DNA from 3 places in the Vibrio eleionomae genome. Region 2 is predicted to be linked to each of the others. Evidence: predicted binding sites of a transcription regulator. Region 2 holds the regulator's gene; each other region holds the start of a gene.
The links. Region 2 encodes CRP, which controls carbon source genes, mostly activating them, when cyclic AMP is high. Its sites were predicted from a motif close to TGTGANNNNNNTCACA; they were not measured.
Positions count from the first base shown of each region.

Region 1: pyrG (CTP synthase) is a predicted target of CRP. The motif match lies at 1,343-1,358, and genes of this name have one in related genera.
Region 3: recB (exodeoxyribonuclease V subunit beta) is a predicted target of CRP. The motif match lies at 1,929-1,944, and genes of this name have one in related genera.

Region 1 covers NZ_WEKT01000005.1:96,187-99,819, forward strand. The annotation lists gene relA (GTP diphosphokinase) at 1-373, shown strand, start outside; gene mazG (nucleoside triphosphate pyrophosphohydrolase) at 455-1,249, shown strand; gene pyrG (CTP synthase) at 1,443-3,080, shown strand; gene eno (phosphopyruvate hydratase) at 3,159-3,633, shown strand, end outside.
Region 2 covers NZ_WEKT01000004.1:101,746-105,378, reverse strand. The annotation lists gene F9817_RS03725 (YheU family protein) at 1-132, shown strand, start outside; gene F9817_RS03720 (phosphoribulokinase) at 217-1,086, shown strand; gene crp (cAMP-activated global transcriptional regulator CRP) at 1,328-1,960, shown strand; gene F9817_RS03710 (DUF1338 domain-containing protein) at 2,042-2,839, opposite strand; gene astA (arginine N-succinyltransferase) at 2,853-3,633, opposite strand, start outside.
Region 3 covers NZ_WEKT01000001.1:134,124-137,756, forward strand. The annotation lists gene recB (exodeoxyribonuclease V subunit beta) at 1-1,812, opposite strand, end outside; gene recC (exodeoxyribonuclease V subunit gamma) at 2,094-3,633, opposite strand, start outside.

The sequences.
Region 1 (3,633 bases), on a different contig from region 2:
TGACATTTGTGGCTATATTACGCAAGGACGAGGTATTTCGGTTCACCGTAGCGATTGTGAGCAGTTAGCTGAGTTGCGTCATCATGCTCCAGAACGGATTATCCAAACCGTTTGGGGGCGTGGTTTTGTCGGCTCTTATTTGTTGACTTTGCGCGTTGAAGCGATGGAGCGTGGTGGCTTGCTTAAAGATGTCACTACTTTGCTGGCGAATGAAAAAGTGAAAGTAACGAGTATGAAGAGCCGCAGCGACTTCAAACGCCAAATGACGGTGATGGATTTTGAATTAGAGGTCAACAGTGTTGAAGTGTTTGAGAGAGTGACCAAACGCATCGAACAAATTAAAGATGTTATGCAGGTAAAACGACTCGGTTAAACCGTTGTGGTGTGATGCATGATTTATAACGAGGAGGTAGCCCAGTTTACCGCCTCGTTTTTATTTTTATGGAGGAGTGATATGTCACAGTCTATTGAAGAATTGCAAAAAATTATGGCGCAACTGCGAGATCCACAAAATGGTTGTCCCTGGGATAAAGAACAGACATTCAGCTCGATCATTCCTCATACGATTGAAGAAACTTATGAAGTCGTAGATGCCATCCATAATCAGGATTGGCCTAACTTGCAAGAAGAGCTAGGCGACCTATTATTTCAAGTAATCTTTTATAGCCAAATTGCCAAAGAGAAAGGATTGTTCGATTTCAATCAAGTGGTAGAAGGGGTGAATGAGAAATTGATTCGTCGTCATCCGCATGTGTTTGGTGATGAACAATTTACGACTCAAGAACAGCTAGACGCTAACTGGAATGAACAAAAGAAAAAAGAAAAACAGGCATTAGGCAAGCAAGAGAGCAGTATTTTAGATTCAGTGCCTACGTCACTACCCGCTCTGTCACGCGCCAATAAAATCCAAAAGAGATGCAGTAAGGTGGGTTTTGATTGGGGAACGCTAGGTCCAGTTGTTGATAAAGTGCGCGAAGAAATCGATGAAGTGGTCGAGGAAGCTGTGCAAGTGGACATTAATGAACAGCGAGTGGAAGAAGAACTCGGTGATTTATTGTTTGCAACTGTGAACTTGGTCAGACATTTAGGAAAAGATCCTGAAGTGGCATTGGCCAAAGCAAACCAAAAATTCGTACGTCGCTTCAAAGGTGTTGAGAAGCACGTAAAAAATGCGCGCAAGCAGCTCCAGGACTGCGCTTTAGAAGAATTAGATTCCTATTGGGAACTGGTCAAGAAGGCCGAAAAATAACCCGTTTTTCGGGACGATTTCGCTTCATTGATAACGATGCGGTTTTTATTGCGTTAATACAGTTTGATTTGAAGCAAAAAATAAAAAACTGAGTGTGATAGATTTCACGTTGTGGCGATAAATGGGTTCTGGTATTATTTCGTCCCGTCCAGAAGAAATCCATTTCCCTCATTCAACCAATTTCAGGTTAAACATGACGACAAACTATATTTTTGTTACTGGCGGGGTTGTATCCTCTCTAGGTAAAGGTATTGCAGCAGCATCATTAGCAGCGATCTTAGAAGCTCGTGGTCTTAAAGTGACCATTATGAAGCTTGACCCATACATCAACGTTGACCCAGGCACAATGAGCCCAACTCAACACGGTGAAGTATTCGTTACGGAAGATGGTGCGGAAACTGACCTAGACCTTGGTCACTACGAGCGTTTTATTCGTACTAAGATGACTAAGCGTAACAACTTCACTGCGGGTCGTGTTTACGCAGACGTTCTTCGTAAAGAACGCCGTGGCGACTATCTAGGTGCCACTATTCAGGTTGTCCCTCACATTACTAACTCGATCAAAGACCGCGTAATTGCTGGTGCTGAAGGCTATGACGTTGCTCTAGTTGAGATCGGTGGTACTGTTGGTGACATCGAATCACAGCCATTCATCGAAGCAATTCGTCAATTAGCGATCGAAGTAGGCCGTGAACGTACTCTATTCTGTCACTTGACTCTAGTTCCTTATCTAGCAGCAGCTGGTGAAGTGAAAACTAAACCGACTCAGCACTCTGTTAAAGAGTTGCTATCTGTTGGTATCCAGCCTGACGTACTGATTTGTCGTAGTGATCGCGTTATTCCTGCTAACGAACGTAAGAAAATTGCGTTGTTCTGTAACGTAGCAGAAAAAGCGGTTATCTCGATGAAAGACGTAGATTCTATCTACAAGATTCCTCAATTGATCAAGTCTCAAGGTCTTGATGATCTTGTTTGTACTCGTTTTGGTATCGACGCACCAGAAGCGGATCTTTCTGAGTGGGAACAAGTTATCTACGAAGAAGCGAACCCAACCGGTGAAGTGACTATTGGTATGGTAGGTAAATATGTTGAATTACCAGACGCATACAAATCAGTAAACGAAGCATTAAAACACGCTGGTCTGAAAAACCGTTTAAGCGTGAACATTCAGTACGTTGATTCTCAAGATATCGAAAGCAAAGGTACCGAACTATTAGAGGGACTTGATGCAATCTTAGTTCCAGGTGGTTTCGGCGATCGTGGTATTGAGGGTAAAATTCGTGCTGCACAATATGCTCGTGAAAATAACATCCCATACCTTGGCATCTGTTTAGGTATGCAGGTTGCACTGATTGAATACGCACGTAACGTTGTGGGTATGGAAGGTGCACATTCAACAGAATTTAACAAAGACACCAAATTCCCTGTGGTAGGATTGATCACAGAATGGGTCGATGAAGAAGGCAACGTTGAAGAGCGTAGCGAAAAATCGGATCTTGGTGGTACTATGCGTCTAGGTTCTCAGCTTTGTCACCTTCAAGGTGATTCTAAAGTTCGTGACCTATATGGCAATGACACAATTCATGAGCGTCACCGTCACCGTTATGAAGTGAACAATGTATTACGTCCACAACTTGAAAAAGCGGGCTTAAAAGTTTCTGGTTTGTCTGCAGATAAGAAACTAGTTGAAGTGATCGAGAACCCTGCACACCCATGGTTTGTTGCAGCGCAGTTCCACCCAGAGTTCACATCAACTCCTCGCGATGGCCATCCTCTGTTCGCTGGTTTTGTTAAAGCGGCAGGCCAATTTCAACGCGGTGAATTGAAGTAAAAAGGATACGGAGGTATCGGAGCCTTGTTCGGGTACCTCCTAGTTTTTGACATTTAAATTCAATGAGAGGAAACATTAATGTCTAAGATCGTTAAAGTTCTAGGTCGTGAAATCATCGACTCACGTGGTAACCCAACTGTTGAAGCTGAAGTTCATCTAGAAGGTGGTTTCGTAGGTATGGCTGCTGCACCATCTGGCGCTTCTACAGGTTCTCGTGAAGCTCTTGAGTTACGTGACGGCGACAAATCTCGTTTCCTAGGTAAAGGCGTTCTTAAAGCTCTATCTGCTGTAAACGGCCAAATCGCTGAAGCACTAGTAGGTAAAGACGCTAAAGACCAAGCTGCAATCGACCAAATCATGATCGACCTTGACGGTACTGAAAACAAATCAAACTTCGGTGCTAACGCTATCCTAGCTGTATCTCTAGCTAACGCTAAAGCAGCTGCAGCAGCTAAAGGCATGCCTCTATACGAACACATCGCTGAACTAAACGGCACTCCTGGTGTATTCTCAATGCCTCTACCAATGATGAACATCCTTAACGGTGGTGAGC
Region 2 (3,633 bases):
GATTACGGTGACCATGAAATACCACTGCAACAGAAAGTCGATCAGGTAAAGCATCAAATCCAAACGGGAGATGCGGTAGTATTTTATTCCGAATTACATGAAACTGTAGACATAAAGCTTAAGCATCAGTAAATCCCCAAAAAGGTTGGAAATTCCATGCTATAGTGAATCCACTATTAGGAATTTCCTGTTCAGGATCACTAGACAAGGTTTGTCATGTCAGCGAAACACCCCATTATTGCTGTAACAGGTTCATCAGGAGCCGGAACAACAACAACTTCGGAAGCGTTCCGAAAAATGTTCAATATGATGTCGGTGCAACCTGCTTGGGTTGAAGGCGATAGCTTTCACCGTTTTACTCGTCCAGAAATGGATGTCGAAATTCGTAAAGCTCGTGAACAAGGCCGCCATATCAGCTATTTTGGCCCTCAGGCTAATAACTTTCCTGCATTAGAAGACTTTTTCCGCCAATATGGAAAAAGCGGAACAGGCCAAATACGTCGCTATCTTCATACCTTTGATGAAGCTGTACCATACAACCAAATGCCTGGCACCTTTACACCTTGGCAAGATATTCCAAGTAATACCGATGTGCTTTTTTACGAAGGACTACACGGTGGTGTCGTCGATGGTGACGTCAATGTGTCACAACATGTTGATTTTCTGATCGGTATGGTACCGATTGTTAACTTAGAGTGGATTCAAAAGTACGTTCGAGATACCCGAGATCGTGGGCATTCTCGAGAAGCAGTGATGGATTCCATCGTACGCTCGATGGATGATTATTTAAATTATATTACCCCGCAGTTTTCTCGTACTCATATCAATTTTCAGCGAGTACCCACAGTAGATACGTCAAACCCATTAAATGCGAAGGGCATTCCAAGTTTAGATGAAAGTTTTGTCGTAATCAGACTTCGCGGGATAAAAAATGTCGATTTTCCCTACTTGCTAGCAATGATAGATGGATCCTTTATGTCTCGGCATAACACCATTGTTGTTCCTGGGGGAAAAATGAGTTTTGCAATGGAATTAATCGTGAGACCGATCCTGCAACAACTCATAGAAAGCGGTAAAATTGGTTGATTCATCACACACGAATTTCGCTTACTTTTCATACCGTGATCATAAGCACGTTTTTGCGCAAAAATTCGGCCAAACGACACGATTAAAGTCAAGAAATTCGAAGTGAAAAAGGATACTATTCTTTAACGGAAACAAGATAACTTGCAGTGAATCCAAACTCTTCTTATTCTAGTAAGCCTGAATAAGGCTTCGCTAAATTATGGATAGCGGCAAGCGTACCCTGCAGAGGAAGTGAGATATTATGGTTCTAGGTAAACCTCAAACAGACCCAACATTAGAGTGGTTTCTTTCACACTGTCATATTCACAAATACCCATCAAAGAGCACTTTGATACACGCGGGTGAAAAGGCAGAAACGTTGTATTACATCGTCAAAGGTTCTGTTGCGGTATTGATCAAAGATGAAGAAGGTAAGGAGATGATTCTTTCCTATCTAAATCAGGGTGATTTTATCGGCGAACTTGGTCTTTTCGAAGAAGGTCAAGAGCGTACAGCCTGGGTTCGTGCTAAATCACCATGTGAAGTGGCAGAAATTTCATTTAAGAAATTCCGTCAGTTAATCCAAGTAAACCCAGATATTCTAATGCGTTTATCAGGGCAAATGGCACGTCGTCTACAAGTTACTAGCCAAAAAGTTGGTGATCTTGCATTCCTTGACGTAACTGGCCGCATTGCACAAACACTATTGAATCTAGCGAAACAGCCAGATGCAATGACTCACCCAGACGGTATGCAAATTAAAATTACTCGTCAAGAAATCGGTCAAATCGTGGGTTGTTCTCGCGAAACTGTTGGTCGTATTCTTAAAATGCTTGAAGAACAAAACCTTATTTCCGCACACGGTAAAACTATCGTGGTATACGGCACACGTTAATTCTTTTTAACAAGCATATGAATATGTAAAGCCACCTTTCGCAGGTGGCTTTTTCTTAGTGGGTAATCCAAGAAAGCTGACTCAGCGTTGCCGATGAGTACTTTCAAAAATCTTATTGGCGGATGCTTCAACGAACCCTTGATAGAGTTGACCATCCGGTTGCTGATAACGTTTAGCAAATTCATAAAAGCCACCGGGAATCGACAATACGCCATCACTAAATGCCACATTCACCGTATCTGCAAGCGTGGAGGATTGCTCTAAACACACTTCTGGTGAACCTTTAACATCACCACCAGATTGGTTGATAGCAAACCCTTGCTGACGCAAGAATGCATTTACAGTGCTTACCTCATCAAATGCGTTTAGCTGGTTCACACTCACTGTAAAATGATTAGCACCATATCCATGCGCAGCGAGCCAACTGGCATATTCACTCTCTAAAGCTAGCTGCTTATAGTCATCAATGGTTATAGACCAAGGTCGCCCTCGATACAAAAATGCCCCTGATGCTATATCTAACTCTTCACTTTGCTCCAATAGCGACGCAATAATTTGTTGGGCTTCCAACGTTAATTGTTCCACTAATAATTCACTAATGAACACTTTCGGTAAGCTTGGATCCGGATGTTGGTAGTGCCGAGCATAGAGCTTTTTCTCCCGAAAATGATATTCACCGCCCATCTCATAACCCAATGCAATAAACGTTTTTGCCAGCGCTTCAATACCTAAGTGATTGCTTTTAAACGTTCTCAGAGCAATATGATCATTAATAAGTGGCGTGTCTTCCTGTAATAAGTGGTGAACCTTTTCTGCCGACGGACACAAGCGCGTGGTGTAATCCAGCCATAAGCTGTCAAACAATTGGTTTACTGTCATGACTTACTCCTCGTTATTGTGCTAACACCCGGACGAAATCATCGTCTTGTACCTGTAAAGCAGCGGCAACATCAGGGGCTAACATGACACTATGGTTCTCATGATTCACGGCTGCCTTCGCGGCTGTTGCCCTAAACTGAGTAAAGCTAGTGTTAGCAATAAGAAACCATTGAGCACTAGTGTGCTCTACCACTTTTACCTTTAAACGCAGTGAATCTCGCACCGAAGCGATATGTTCTAAATCACACTCAACAGCGGGTCCGGCATCGAAAATATCCACATAGTTTCGACACACGAAGCCCTCTTTTTTCAAGAGGCTTAGCGCAGGCCTAGTGTTGTCATGGACTTGACCAATGACAGCCTGAGCCTCCTTACTAAGGAGATTAATGTATATCGGCAGTTTGGGCATTAAATCAGCGATAAATCCCTTATTTCCAATACCGGTTAGGTAATCAGCCATAGTGAAATCTATCGAAAAGAAGTGTTGTTGGAGCCATTGCCAAAATGGTGAGTTACCTTGCTCATCACACACACCACGCATTTCAGCAAAAATGGTTTGAGAAAACCGCTGCGGATGCTCTGCTAACATCAGAAAACGGCATTTCGATAGCAGACGCCCATTTAACCCGCCACGAAATTGTGGCCGTAAAAATAGTGAGCAGACTTCGCTATACCCGGTGTAGTTATTACCAAAGGTCAGTAACTTAACTGTATTTTTCACATTCAGCTTACGAGAATGGTGCACAATGGTGCTGATGTGATAAGAGTAGAAAGGAACATCCCAACCCACGGCG
Region 3 (3,633 bases), on a different contig from region 2:
TTGTAGTAAACGCTGAATATCTTGCGCAATTGAACTGGTAAACACGCTGTCACGATTCGACAAATAGACGCTGGCAATACCTTGTTTAGCTAATGCCTCTTTAACCAAACGCCCTTCATTTCCCGTTCTGACCAGCACAGCAATATCACCCGCCTCAATGGCTTTAGATTGATTAAACGTTGCTTGTCCTTGCTGCGCTTGGGTTAATATGGCTTGAATTTGACTGGCCGTCGCCGTTGCCATCGTAGTTAAATAATCGCCTTTAGTGATTAACTGTCCCTCTGTATCTGGTAACCAATAAGTGAGTGCAGGCTGTTGCTGCTCACCTAAATACCAATGTTTACTGGCAGCGGTTGGGCTCGCTTTTACCGGATAAAAGGGAATATCTTGATCATAAATAAAAGGGCTATCTGGATTGGTAAAGACTTGATTAACGCACGCAACCATATCCGCACTAGAACGCCAGTTCGTTCCTAACGTGTAATGAGTGGTCACCTGGTTACGCGCGCGGATATAAGTAAAGATGTCGGCACCACGAAACGCATAAATTGCCTGTTTGGGGTCTCCAATCATAAATAAGCCTGTCGCTGGATTATCCAGATAGATTCGACTAAAAATACTGTATTGCAGAGGGTCGGTATCTTGGAATTCATCAATCATGGCAACCGGATAAAGCTGACGAATACGCTCAGCGAGTAAGCCTTGTTCATCCTCATCAAGCGCTGCAGAAAGCTGAGTTAACAAATCATCAAACGACAACCACTGCTTAGTCTGCTTCGCCTTCGCTAGCATAGTTCGACATTCTTGAATGGCATGAGCGATCAAAGGGGCTTCTAAACTCACAGGACGTTCGAGAAACTGTTCGATTGCGACAAACAGCTCATGCGTCGGAGCATTACCTTTTGGTGTTTTCTCGATCAGCTGATGTTGGGCAAATTTCTCTAGTTTATCGGGGATATCATAACCCGTTGTTTCCATTGCAGCCCAATGACTGACCGCTTCAACCCACTGTGGCAGAGACTTTTTACTATAACTGCGTTTGTTAATATCAGAACCTGCAATCCAACCTTCGATGTCATCTTGATGCTCGCGCCACAGCGCTTTCAACTCATCAATTTTACTTAAATTCTGCTGATGTAATTGCGCTAAATCACCACTCATTGGTAGCGTAGTCAAGGTCAAAGGAGAACCAGTCAGGTAACCACCGATTTTTGCTAACAAGTCATCTGGTGATCCCCACATACGGCGAATTTCCGCCGCCAATGCAAGTGGCAGTGGATAAAATTGACGACGCCAATAGTCCGCAACGACTTGTGCTTTCAGTTGGCTTTCATCGGTAACAAACTCATTATTGAAGCGACTTCCTGATTCAAACGCATTTTGTGTCAGCATTCGTTGGCAAAAACCATGAATGGTATACACCGCCGCTTCATCCATTTGACGTTCAGCTTCGGTTAACAATTTAACGGCTAAAGGATGATCTTCATAATCAACTAGCAACGGGTTTATGACCGGGTCGCTACTCTGACCCCGAGAAAAAGCAATTTTAGCATCATGAATACGAGCTCGAATACGATCACGCAATTCTGCTGTTGCAGCCTCGGTAAAGGTCACGACCAAAATTTGGTCCACCGTTAATGGCATCTGGTGGCGAGTGTCTAAAGAGCCATGTCCAAGTAATAAACGTAGATACAGACCGGCAATGGTAAATGTCTTCCCAGTCCCTGCGGACGCTTCGATTAAACGCGCTCCATGCAGAGGGAATGTCATGGGATCGAGAGCAACGGGTTTTATATCTGATGTTGCAGTCATGATTTAATTACCTTCTTTAACGTCATACACCTGGTTATTCGCCAAGAGACTTCTGTGTGATCTAAACAACATTATTGGTATTTAGTCGCTATTTTAGGGGCAATGCCCTCATTTTGTGAGATCTTGTTCACGGCGCACCATACTGGTGCCCGTTACAATCGCCGCATAACATATCTTAACGGATATAAACCTATTACAGGTCCCTCTGACCCGTGGCCGTACAGTAAACACCCTACACTTATAATGATTTCCTGGCGGCCACAAATACCTTTCTCATTCCTTTATTCATTAGCCATTTCATCATGCAAACCTAAGCGCGGTGCTTGTAAAACCAATGTGGCGTATGTTCTAACTTGGTGCGCTAATGCCTCATGCCATTGCGGCCAAATACGCTGAATATACGGATTATTACCTTCCCCTACACTCATGTAGCCATCATTAAAACTGTCGGCCATTTTTTTGTGGGATTTATCTTCATCATCAACCCATTTGCCACGAGAAAAACCCGCTTCAATACTCGCTAGCGCGGTCTTTGGAAAATAAGGTAACGGCTCGGTCAATCCTTGATAAAACAGTCTGACTAGTTCATTCAATAAAGACAGAGCCACTTGCGATGATTCCAGTGGAGCAAACGATTGATGGACAACCCCTTCTTTACGGTCGTAACCAATCAAGTGCGTTGGCTTATGAATACCAGAAACCGATAAACACAAATGATCAATCCATGCAGCCAAGATATCTTGTGAACGAATACTGCCACTGCGGTAGCGCACTAAACCCGATTGATAAACTTGTGTTAACCACCCCACCAGCACGACTGGCTTACCTTCACCGAGAACATCAAGCTGAACATTCACTTCCGCATCCTCTAATGGCGATTGACACAAAAAGCGAATTCGTTGGGCTAACTCTTGTGTTTGCACCCGGTTGGTTTCCAGTTCTAACGTACCAAAAGCCCCTACGGGTAACTTACCTTGAGCTCGCTGCTGTTTAGCGAAATGCTCAATGGCTTGCTGCTGCTCTGTGTCACTTTCACACTCTAATAAAACACCCAACAATTCATCGCGCAATTGGTAACTGGCTAACCCTCCTAAAGCAAACGGCTCATCATCTTCCATTACCGCTTGCGGCATTTCAAACTGCACTTTCAAGCGTCGATTGAAAAAGTACTGCACGGGTAAACGCCAAAACCGTTGCAGCTCGACTAGGTCTAATTCGAGAGGAAAACTTGCATCCAATAAGTAATCATCCAAAGCGAGATTAAATTGCCCGGCGGCTTGTCCTTGCCTTAACGCCGCCGGAGCCCATTCGCGTGCATAACTGCCATCTTGCAAAAAGCTATTCGGACTAAATGGCACCATCGCGTGGTGCTGAACAAGGTGACGAGAGACATTTCGTGCCGACTCATCGTTCTCCAACGTTTCATCACCCACTAAGGCATAATTTTGCCCACAATATTCAAGTAATTCACTCACCAGTACTGAAGGTACACGTTCGGTGTTGTCTTGAATCGAACGTCCCACATAGCTGATGTACAAAATATGCTGGGCTGAAAGCATTGCCTCTAAGAACAGGTAACGGTCATCATCTCGGCGAGAACGATCACCTGGACGAGTTCGATTATTCATTAAATCAACCCCTTCAGGCGGCATAGAGCGCGGATAGACGCCATCATTCATACCAAGCAGGCACACAACGTCAAATGGGATTGAGCGCATTGGCATCAAGGTACAAAAGTTCACTTGCCCAGCTAAAAACCGCTGGCTAACTCGTGTGCCCGACAGTTTATCGGTTAGATACTGCGTGATAATAATCGGCGCG